DNA from 3 places in the Glutamicibacter halophytocola genome. Region 2 is predicted to be linked to each of the others. Evidence: predicted binding sites of a transcription regulator. Region 2 holds the regulator's gene; each other region holds the start of a gene.
The links. Region 2 encodes LexA, which represses DNA repair genes until DNA is damaged. Its sites were predicted from a motif close to TCGAACANNTGTTCGA; they were not measured.

Region 1: the regulator LexA is predicted to act here: its motif matches at 1,933-1,948, upstream of AOZ07_RS06495 (DUF222 domain-containing protein).
Region 3: the regulator LexA is predicted to act here: its motif matches at 1,611-1,626, upstream of AOZ07_RS14020 (DUF222 domain-containing protein).

The regions. Positions count from the first base shown of each region.
Region 1 covers NZ_CP012750.1:1,391,231-1,394,508, reverse strand. The annotation lists gene AOZ07_RS06510 (sulfurtransferase) at 1-581, opposite strand, end outside; gene AOZ07_RS06505 (MBL fold metallo-hydrolase) at 587-1,282, opposite strand; gene AOZ07_RS06500 (Fur family transcriptional regulator) at 1,435-1,842, shown strand; gene AOZ07_RS06495 (DUF222 domain-containing protein) at 1,971-3,278, shown strand, end outside.
Region 2 covers NZ_CP012750.1:1,253,718-1,256,995, forward strand. The annotation lists gene AOZ07_RS05875 (ATP-dependent DNA helicase) at 1-527, shown strand, start outside; gene AOZ07_RS05880 (glycoside hydrolase family 76 protein) at 767-1,654, shown strand; gene lexA (transcriptional repressor LexA) at 1,736-2,455, opposite strand; gene AOZ07_RS05890 (LysM peptidoglycan-binding domain-containing protein) at 2,714-3,067, shown strand; gene AOZ07_RS05895 (histidinol-phosphate transaminase) at 3,149-3,278, shown strand, end outside.
Region 3 covers NZ_CP012750.1:3,032,924-3,036,201, reverse strand. The annotation lists gene AOZ07_RS14020 (DUF222 domain-containing protein) at 80-1,510, opposite strand; gene AOZ07_RS14015 (GntR family transcriptional regulator) at 1,743-2,375, opposite strand; gene AOZ07_RS14010 (sarcosine oxidase subunit beta family protein) at 2,530-3,278, shown strand, end outside.

The sequences.
Region 1 (3,278 bases), 140 kb from region 2:
GGGCGGTTCAGCGCACCGGGAATATGGCCGGCTACCGGATCCACCGGCTCGGTGATCCCCAGATACCGCACGGTGGCCCGTGAATCGATCAAGACCCCGTCCAGGGATTCCAGCTCGTCGAAGTCCACCACCGGCATCCGCCCCCAGGACAGCGACACCGTACCGGGGCTCACCTCGGGGGCTTGCGTGGAGATCGGCCCCGCAGCCTGCCTCCAAGCCTCCAGTCCCCCGTCGAGCACCTGCACCTGCTCGATCCCCGCATGGCGCAGCAGCCACCAGGCCCGGGCCGCGGCCAGCGCGCCGGAATCGTCGTACACCACCACATGGCTCTGCGGGTTGATCCCCCAGCGCCGGGCGGCCGCCTCGAAGTCCGCAGGCAATGGCAGCGGGTGCCGCCCGGTATGTTCGCCCACCGCGCCCGACAGCTCCCGCTCCATATCGACAAACACCGCACCGGGAAGATGCCCGAGCGCATACTCTTGCGCGCCGTCATCCCGTCCGAGCACCCACCGGACATCAAGCAGGACGCACTCGCCAGGAAGCAGGGCCTTCAGCTCTTGGGCGGAAATCAACGGGTTCATCTGCGCTACCTTGCTACGAGTTCTTCGACTTTGTATTCGACGCCATTCTCCAGGCGCGCAAACTGGCTGCCATCGCGTTCGGCGATCGCGCCCAGCTGGCGATCAAACAGCGCGACACCGCGTTCATTGAGCAGCCCATCGTGGATGGGCACCCAGGCCTCCGCCTTGACCGCCGTCGCGAAGTCCGCGGCCTCCGACATCTTCGCCCAGGGCGCCATGACAGGAAGCAGCAGCACGTCCACAGGCACGCCGACCGGGACATGATAGCTGTCACCCGGGTGGTAGACCACCGGCTGGCCCACCGCGTGGTCGCCGAGCAGGTAGCCGACGTTGGCGACAAGGTCGATCGACTGGTGGATTGTGGCATGCGTACCACCGGTGGCGCGCACCTTGATCCCGCCGACGATGAAGTCCGCGCCGGCGCACACCGTGTGCACCTGGGCCGCGGCGGCCGAAGGAAGCTGCTCGCGCAATTCCCGGGCCAGCGCCGCGGGTGCGTAGAGCTCTAAAACAGAGTTGGCTTCAAGCGCCTGGACGATCGCATTCCGGTCGGCATGATCCGCATGCTCATGAGTCACCAGCACCGCGTGCTTGCCGTCGAATACGCCAGTCAGATCGGAAAAGACGCCAGGATCCAGCAGCAGCGAACCGTCGATCGTGCTCAGTTCTATACAAGAATGGCCTCTGGTTTTGATACGCATATCCATAGCGTAGGCTTCGCGCCCCGCCCGTGCCAGCCACAGACACGCATCATCTGGGAAAGTTGGCTAAAATTGAGAGGAAGTACAGGTGATCGGCCGAGCAGACAGGCCCTTTGCCGACCCGCGACGAAGTCAAGGAATGGTGCACGTAGATGTCCCAGCCAGAAACCCGGATCACCAAGCAGCGATTGGCTGTTACGCAGGCCTTGAGCGAGATCGACGATTTCGCTACGGCCCAGCAGCTTCACCGCTGGTTGCAGGATTCCGAGAAGAAGGTTTCCCTTGCCACCGTTTACCGCTTGCTGCAGTCCATGGCTGATGACGGCCTGCTCGATGTCCTTCGCAGCGGCGATGGCGAAGCCCGCTTCCGCCAGTGCGTCACTGAAACCCACCACCACCATCTCGTGTGCCGGTCATGCTCCAAGACCGTCGAGGTTCAAGCCCCTTCGGTGGAACGCTGGGCCGCGAGGGTTGCTGCTGAACACGATTTTTCCGATCCCGAACACACCGTCGAGATCTATGGCATCTGCGCTGAATGCCGCGCCAAGGCACCCGCCTGAAGCTTGAATTCCCCTCAGCTTCCAAGTCAATACCATCGCTGACTGGTAACTTTACCGTGTTCTAAAAGTTATCCACCCGCAACCAAAACATCGAAGACATGTTCTAATAACCGGCGTAAAATAAGAACATGTCCGAAACCACGATCCCCCCAGCGCAAACCCCCAACCCCGAAAACCACGACGGATTCACCGCCGTGGTCAAAGGACTGGAAACGAGCCTGGCATACATCGAGGAACACGGAACCGCCGAGGAATGCCTCACCAGCATCGCCCGCCTGGAACGCGCCATCTCCTCCCTGCGCTACCACCAGGCAGCCCTCGCCCACCAAACAGAAATCAACGTCGTCCACCAGAACGCCACCCGCGGCAACCTCAAGCAGCTGAACCGCGGCACCGCCGCCACCATAGCCCTCGCCCGCAAAGCAGACCCCCACGGCTACCGCGAATACCTCGAAAACTGCCGCATCCTCTTCAACGACACCCCGCACCTGGCCGCCGCCTACAGCCGCGGCGAATTCACCGAAGCCCAAATGCGCGCCATCCTCACCCCGCTGCGCATCCTCAAAGCCGAACGCCGCACCGAATTCGATCAGCTGTACGCCAAGAACCCCCGACTGTTCGCCAACCAGGGCACCAGGAAAATCAGCGACACCGTCAAGGACTTCACCTACGCCTACGCCTCGGACGACCAGTGCAAAGAACAAAAAAGCGCCGAAGAGCAACGCCGCATCAAATTCACCGCGCACCCGGACACCGGCATGATGAGCATCCACGCCGAACTGCCCATCATCGCCGGCCTGGCCCTGAAAAACGACATCAAGGCAAAATCCACAAGCCTCAAAGCCCACGGCGACCCGCGCACCCGCGCGCAAATCGAAGCCGACTACCTCGCCAGCTTCTGCACCAGCCCGGACGCAACAGTGCCCGTGAACATGAACGTCGCGCTGGTCATGACCGACAAGACCCTCTTCCTCGGCGACCGGCAGCCAGCCTACCTCGACGGCTACGGGGTCATCGCCCCGCAATACGCGCGCGAGCTGGTCGCCGGCAAGGAAATCCTGAACAACATGACCCTCGCGGAAATGGCCACCACCCGGCCCCCGGCCTTCATCGACACCCTGGAAGCGACCATCGAGCTGATCCGCCTCTATACCGCCCCCGGGGACCGGGAGCTGATCGCGATGGACTCCACCGCACGGATCTTCCCGGAGAAAATGAAGAAGTTCATCAGAACCCGCGACCGGCGCTGCCGCACCCCCTTCTGCGACGGGATGATCGAGGAAATCGACCACGTCACCCAGGCCTGCCTGGGCGGGCACACCTGCGTAGTCAACGCCGATGGACGGTGCAAGTTCTGCAACCAGGCCAAGGAAACCCCCGGATGGCAGGAAATTGTCATCTCCCGGGGGCCGCACCGGATGAAGATCGCTACCGGA
Region 2 (3,278 bases):
GCGGTGGCGCACTGGCGCTGTTCACTTCGAAGCGTTCGGCGGAAGAGGCCGCCAGCATCTTGCGCGAGCGGCTGGACGTGGACATCTTGTGCCAGGGCGAGGCCAGCATGAAATCCCTGGTCGAACAGTTCGCAGACGAACGCGACACTTGCCTCTTTGGCACGATGACGCTGTGGCAGGGAGTTGACGTCCCGGGGGATTCCTGCCGTCTGGTCATCATCGACAAGATTCCATTCCCACGCCCCGACGACCCGATTTCGAAGGCCCGGACCGAAGACGTCGCCAAGCACGGTGGCAATGGCTTTATGCAGGTTTCGGCTACGCATGCCGCCATCCGCTTGGCGCAGGGCGCAGGACGCCTGATCCGATCGGTCAACGACCGGGGCGTTGTAGCCATATTGGACTCGCGCATGGCCACGGCGCGCTACGGAAGCTTCCTGAAGGCTACCCTGCCACCGATGTGGCCCACAGTAGACAAGAAGGTCATTTCTGGAGTTCTGGAACGCCTCAAGCCTGCTGAAAAGTAACTTCCAGTGCTTGAAAGCAATGACCCGGTGACTCGGGCTCGTTGAATGCACTAATGTCTGTGCCACAGGGAAGGAAAAATCCGGAAGGCAAGATGAAATCCATGAGGGGACTGGCGCGTGAAGCAGCCGAAGATACGCATGCGCGATTTGGCCATCGGCTCCTTTGCCTGCCAGGCACGTGGATTGGCCGGCCCTATAGCCTTCAGCACCGGATGCATGACGGAAGCATGCTCAGCGATATGAATGGATTTTCTCATCCGTTTGCTGAGTGGAACTACTGGTGGCAGGCCCACTACCTGGATGCGATCCTTGACGACGGGCTGGGCTATTGGGAAGCTGGCGATCGTGATGCAGCCCGGTGCGAACTTCACCGTGCCAAAGACCTGCTGGCAGGAATCCGCATTCGCAATTTCGGAGTCTTCCCGAACTACTTCTTTGACGATATGGCATGGCTGGCGCTGGCGAGCCAGAGGTTGCTGGCTTTTTCCCGGAAGCTGGAAGGGCACAGCCATCTCGGTGCAAAACGAGCAATAACGACTTTGCGCAAGCAATTGGAAAGCGGCATCGACGAAGTCTTCGATGGCGGCTTGTACTGGTCGAGGAAACGCGATTTCAAGAATGCCCCTGCCAACGCTCCTGCCGCACTCTTTTTCGCACGCATCGGTGATCGCGAACAAGCCAGGAAGCTGCTTGACTGGATGCATTCCAACATCTTCAGCGACCAGCACGGTTTATATCTTGATGGGCTCAGACTCACTTCAGCAGGCCAAAAACTGGAAGATCACCTCTATACCTATAACCAGGGACCGGTGCTCGGCGCGCTGCTGGAATTAGGTACCGCAGCTGATCTGGAGCATGCTGCTGCACTTGTTCATGCCACACGCCGGCATCTGGCCGACGAGGCCGGATCCCTGCTGCTTGATGGAGGAGGCGATGGCAACCTATTTGCCGGGATTCTCTGCCGATACCTGGCCCTCTGCGCAAACGATGAGCGCATGGATCTGGAGGTTCGGGGCATCGCACGCGATTTGGTGACGTCGACAGCTAGCCGATTGGTCAACGAAGAACCACGACGGCTCTCAGCGGCAGTTCAGCGTTGGATGATCTTCAGCGCAGCACAACGGTGAGAATCGAAACCGAAATCGCAGGGAGCAATCGACTGAGGGGTGTCGATGCTTGCGCACCAACACCCCTCATGCCAGATGCGATTAGAGCGAACGCATCACAGAAACAACACGGCCCATGATCTTGGCCGCGTCGCCCAAGATCGGTTCGTAGCGTGAGTTCTGGGGCAGCAGCCATGTATGCCCATCGCGCTGCCGGAAGGTTTTGACAGTGGCTTCTTCGTCCAGCAATGCAGCGACGATATCGCCGTTTTCAGCATTCTGCTGACGGCGGACGACTACCCAGTCACCATCACAGATAGCGGCATCAACCATGGAATCGCCAGAGACTTTGAGCATGAATAATTCGCCGTGTCCGACCAGCTGGCGAGGCAACGAGAAAACATCTTCGACAGACTGATCAGCAAGGATCGGCCCACCAGCAGCGATCCGGCCGACCAATGGAACCATGGTCGTATCGGCTGACGTGCTGAGCTCGATGACCATCGCGTCTTCGGCAGCCTTGCTCTCTGCAGCCTCCGACGCCGTTGAGTTCTCAGCATCGTCCGCCAACTGCAGTGGCAACAAAATCTCCATGGCGCGCGGACGGCGTGGATCTCGACGAATGTACCCGAGCTTTTCTAGCTGGCTCAATTGGTGGGTGACGCTCGAAAGGCTCTTGAGCCCTACCGAGTCGCCAATCTCACGCATGGATGGTGGATAGCCGTTCTTGCCGATGGCACGCTGGATCGTTTCCAGGATCTTCTTTTGGCGAATCGTCAACGAGCGTGCATTCGATCGGGGAGTGCGTTGTGAAGCTGACATGAGATTTTGCCTTCCCTAGCTATCTGTCGAAAGTTCGGCAGTCCAAACTGTCGGAGCCAGATGGTGTGATGTTTTCATTGCTCGTCTACTTCGAAATCTTAGTGGATAAGCGAGCTTCTTTCAAAGATTTGTTCGAAAACTTCTGGACAAGTCGGACGAAGCTCTGTTAGAACAGATGTACTAGTTTCGAACAAGTCTTCGAAATCTACATATCGAATATAACTTCGCATCGCTACACAATCTTGAGGAGATAAGGTCATGGCAACCCTCGCACTTGACTCAAATCAAACCCAGAGCCCATTGAAGATCCGGATCAACCGCCGCGGCTGGGCTGTTTTGGTGGGCATTCCAGTTTTTGCGCTAACCGTAGCTGCAGCGTTCTTCTTCTCGATGTTCGCTTCAGATGCAAGGGCATCATCTGAACTCCCAACGGGCGTCGAAACTGTGGACGTCACCGTTATCCCGGGCGACACCGTGTGGAGCTTGGCCAAGGAGTACGCCCAGGGCTACGACGTCACTTCTGCTGTCAGCCACATTTCGGAACTCAACTCCCTCCAGGGAAGCGAGATCCACGTTGGCGACTCGCTGTCGATCCCTGTGCTCGCTGGTTAGAGCATCGATCGAGGCAGGGGATTGTTACCTTGACTCGTAGCGGATTCACCCGCCAAGCCGGTACGCACGTAGACTTATTGCGTGAATGACCGCAGTGAACTTTTGAGTCAGCTGCCCTTGCGTGAGAATCTCCGCGGGCTATCCCCATATGGCGCACCACAAATCGACGTGCCCATTCAGCTGAATGTCAACGAGAACACTCATCCGCTTC
Region 3 (3,278 bases), 1.8 Mb from region 2:
CCAGCCGTGGCAGACCGTACCCGGGCGTCTATTGCTACAAACCGTGTCTTGTTCCCTTGTGGGTAGTTCATCAGCGCCATCAGGCGGAAATATCCTCGATATCCGGTGGTTTTTCATCGCCGTTGCGCGGACCGCTCCCCGTGTCCGGTGGCCGGTTGAGCCATTCTTCGAAAGAGCGCACCCAGTCAGCTTCACTCATGCACTGCGGATAGGGTTTATGCGCAAACCCCGTCGCCGGCGGCGCCGTGGATCGATACACCGTTCCCATTCCGGTGTTGATCAACATGGAATGCGGCCCGTGCTTGATGACAATTTCCTGCCAGCCAGGGGTTTCTTTTGCCTGATTGCACAGCTTGCACCGGCCATCGGAATTAGTCACACACGTATGCCCACCTAAATAGGCCTGGGTGACATGATCAATCTCTTCAATTAATCCATCGCAGAATGGCGTGCGGCAATGCCGGTCGCGCATCTTGATGAACTTCTTCATTTTCTCAGGGAAGATCCGCGCTTTGGAGTCCATCGCGATCAAGTCTTTATCCCCTGGAGCCGTATATAACCTGATTAGTTCAATGGTGGCTTCCATGGTCTCGACAAAGGCGGGGGACCGGGTGGCGGCCATCTCGGCCAGGGTCATATTGTTCAGGATCTCCTGGCCCGCAACTAGTTCACGAGCGTACTGTGGCGCAATGGCGCCATAACCTTCAAGGTTGGCAGGATCCCGGTCGCCGAGGAACAGGGTTTTATCGGTCATGACCAATCCCAGAGTGAAAGTGACCGGTATTTTTGCTTCCGGGTGGGTGCAGAAACTTGCGAAGTAGTCCGCTTCGATCTGCGCCCTCGTGCGGGGATCGCCTTTTGCTTTGAGGCTGCGAGCTTTGGCCTTCATCTCGTTTTTCATCGCTAGTCCGGCGGTGATGGGGATGTTCCCGTTGACGCGCATCATCCCTGTCTCGGCATTCGGCGTGAACTTGATGAAGCGCTGTTCCTCTGCGCTCTTCTGTTCCTTGCACTGCTGATCCGAGGCATAGGCGAGGGTGAAGTCTTTGACCGTGTCACTGATTTTCTTGTTCCCGAGATTCTCAAGCATTTTCGGGTTCTTCGCGTACAGGTCATCAAATTCAGCGCGACGTTCCGCTTTGACGGAGCGCAACGGGGTGAGGATGGCTCGCATTTGATCTTCGGTGAATTCACCACGGCTGTAGGCTGCGGCCAGATGAGGAGTGCTTTCAAAGAGGATCCGGCAGCTCTCCAAGTATGTACCGTAGCCATGGGAGTCGGTACGCCGGGCAAGGGCAATAGCCGCGGCAGCCCCGCGGCTCAGCTGCTTGAGTGCCTTGCTGCGGGAGTTGCTCTCGGCGTTGGTGCGGACCAGATCAATTTCCAGTTGATGTGAGAGAGCTGCCTGATGGTAGCGCAGGGACGAGATCGTGGATTCGATGTCGGCGATGGCGGTGGCGCACTCGTTTTTGCTGCCGTGTTCTTCAAGTGATGCCAGATCAGTCTCCAACGCTGTGACCACGGCGGTGAATCTGCCGTGGTCCGGTGGGTTGGGCCGGTCCCAGGAAGGGACTATTGTTTCGGACATATTCTAATTTTACGCTGCTAAATCGAAGATGTCTTCGATAATTTGACTACAGGTGGATAACTTTTAGGGCACGGCAATATTGCAGGTCAGAAGTTGATTAGTCGTGTTTCGGGGCAGAGTGGCCGGGGGTGCGAGTCCGTGATTTGGTGCGGAGCTAGAGCACTGCGCGGACCGAAGATTCGAAACTTGCGATGTGGTCGCGAGCCAGGGTGCTGGCAGTTTCAGGGGAGTGATCGAGGACCGCTTTGAGCAGTGCCTGGTGCTCGGAGATATGCGCGTCGATGCTCGGCAGGCGATCGAGGGTGAGGCACCAGATGCGTGTGGCGAGGTTATCGAGACGGATGAGGGTCTCTTCCAGGTGGTGGTTGGCGGCTGCCTGGTAGATCAGGCGGTGCACGGCCAGGTCGTTTTCCATGAGGCTGCGCCGGGTCTCCTCGCCGGTGAGGTGGGAAATGGTGTGGAGGGTCTGCTCGATTTCACCGCGGACGTGACCGCCACCCAGGGCGGCGGCCCGATCGGCCGCAAGAGGCTCGAGGGCGAGGCGCACTTCGGTAATGGCAGCGAGCTCGGTGATATCCACGCGCGTGGCGAAGGTTCCCCGGCGCGGGTAGGAGTGGACCAGGTGGTCGACCTCGAGCCGCTTGAGCGCTTCGCGCAGCGGGGTGCGGCCGATGTTGAGCTCTTGGACCAGCTGGGCCTCGTTGATCGGCTCGCCCGGGGCGATATCCATCATGATCAGGCGATCGCGCAGTATCTGGTAGGCGCGATCTGAGAGGGATTCGCTCATGGGGGCTCCTCCTGCGGTGCGTAGCATCAAAGTAATTTTCGCGTACCCATTGACCGGGTTTCGCTTTCTATCATACAGTGAATCGCAGATTGATATATCAGTTGTCGGCAATTCATACATTGCACGCGGTACTGTCGAAGATTGGAGATTCACTGTGGCTGATCTGCTGCCTGAACACCCGGAGTTCCTGTGGGCGAATCCGGACCCCAAGAAGTCCTACGACGTTGTGATCGTCGGCGGTGGCGGCCACGGCCTGGCTACCGCGTACTTCCTCGCGAAAAACCATGGCATCACCAATGTCGCAGTCCTGGAAAAGGGGTGGCTGGCCGGCGGGAACATGGCCCGCAACACCACCATCATCCGCTCGAACTACCTGTGGGATGAATCGGCCGGCATCTACGAGAAGTCGCTGAAGCTCTGGGAGCAGCTGCCCGAGGACCTGGAATACGACTTCCTGTTCTCCCAGCGCGGCGTGATGAACCTGGCCCACACCCTGGGAGATGTGCGCGAATCGGTGCGCCGCGTGGAGGCGAACAAGCTCAACGGCGTGGACGCCGAATGGCTCGACCCCTCCCAGGTCAAGGAAGCCTGCCCGATCATCAACACCAGCGACAACATCCGCTACCCGGTCATGGGCGCCACCTGGCAGCCACGCGCCGGCATCGCCAAGCACGACCATGTGGCCTGGGCCTTCGCCCGCAAGGCCAACGAGATGGGCGTGGACATCATCCAGAACTGCGAAGTCACCGGCTTCATCAAGGACGGCGAGAAGGTCACCGGCGTGAAGACCACGCGCGGGACCATCAACGCCGGCAAGGTCGCATTGGCAGGTGCCGGGCACTCCTCGGTGCTGGCCGAAATGGCCGGATTCGAACTGCCGATCCAGTCCCACCCGCTCCAGGC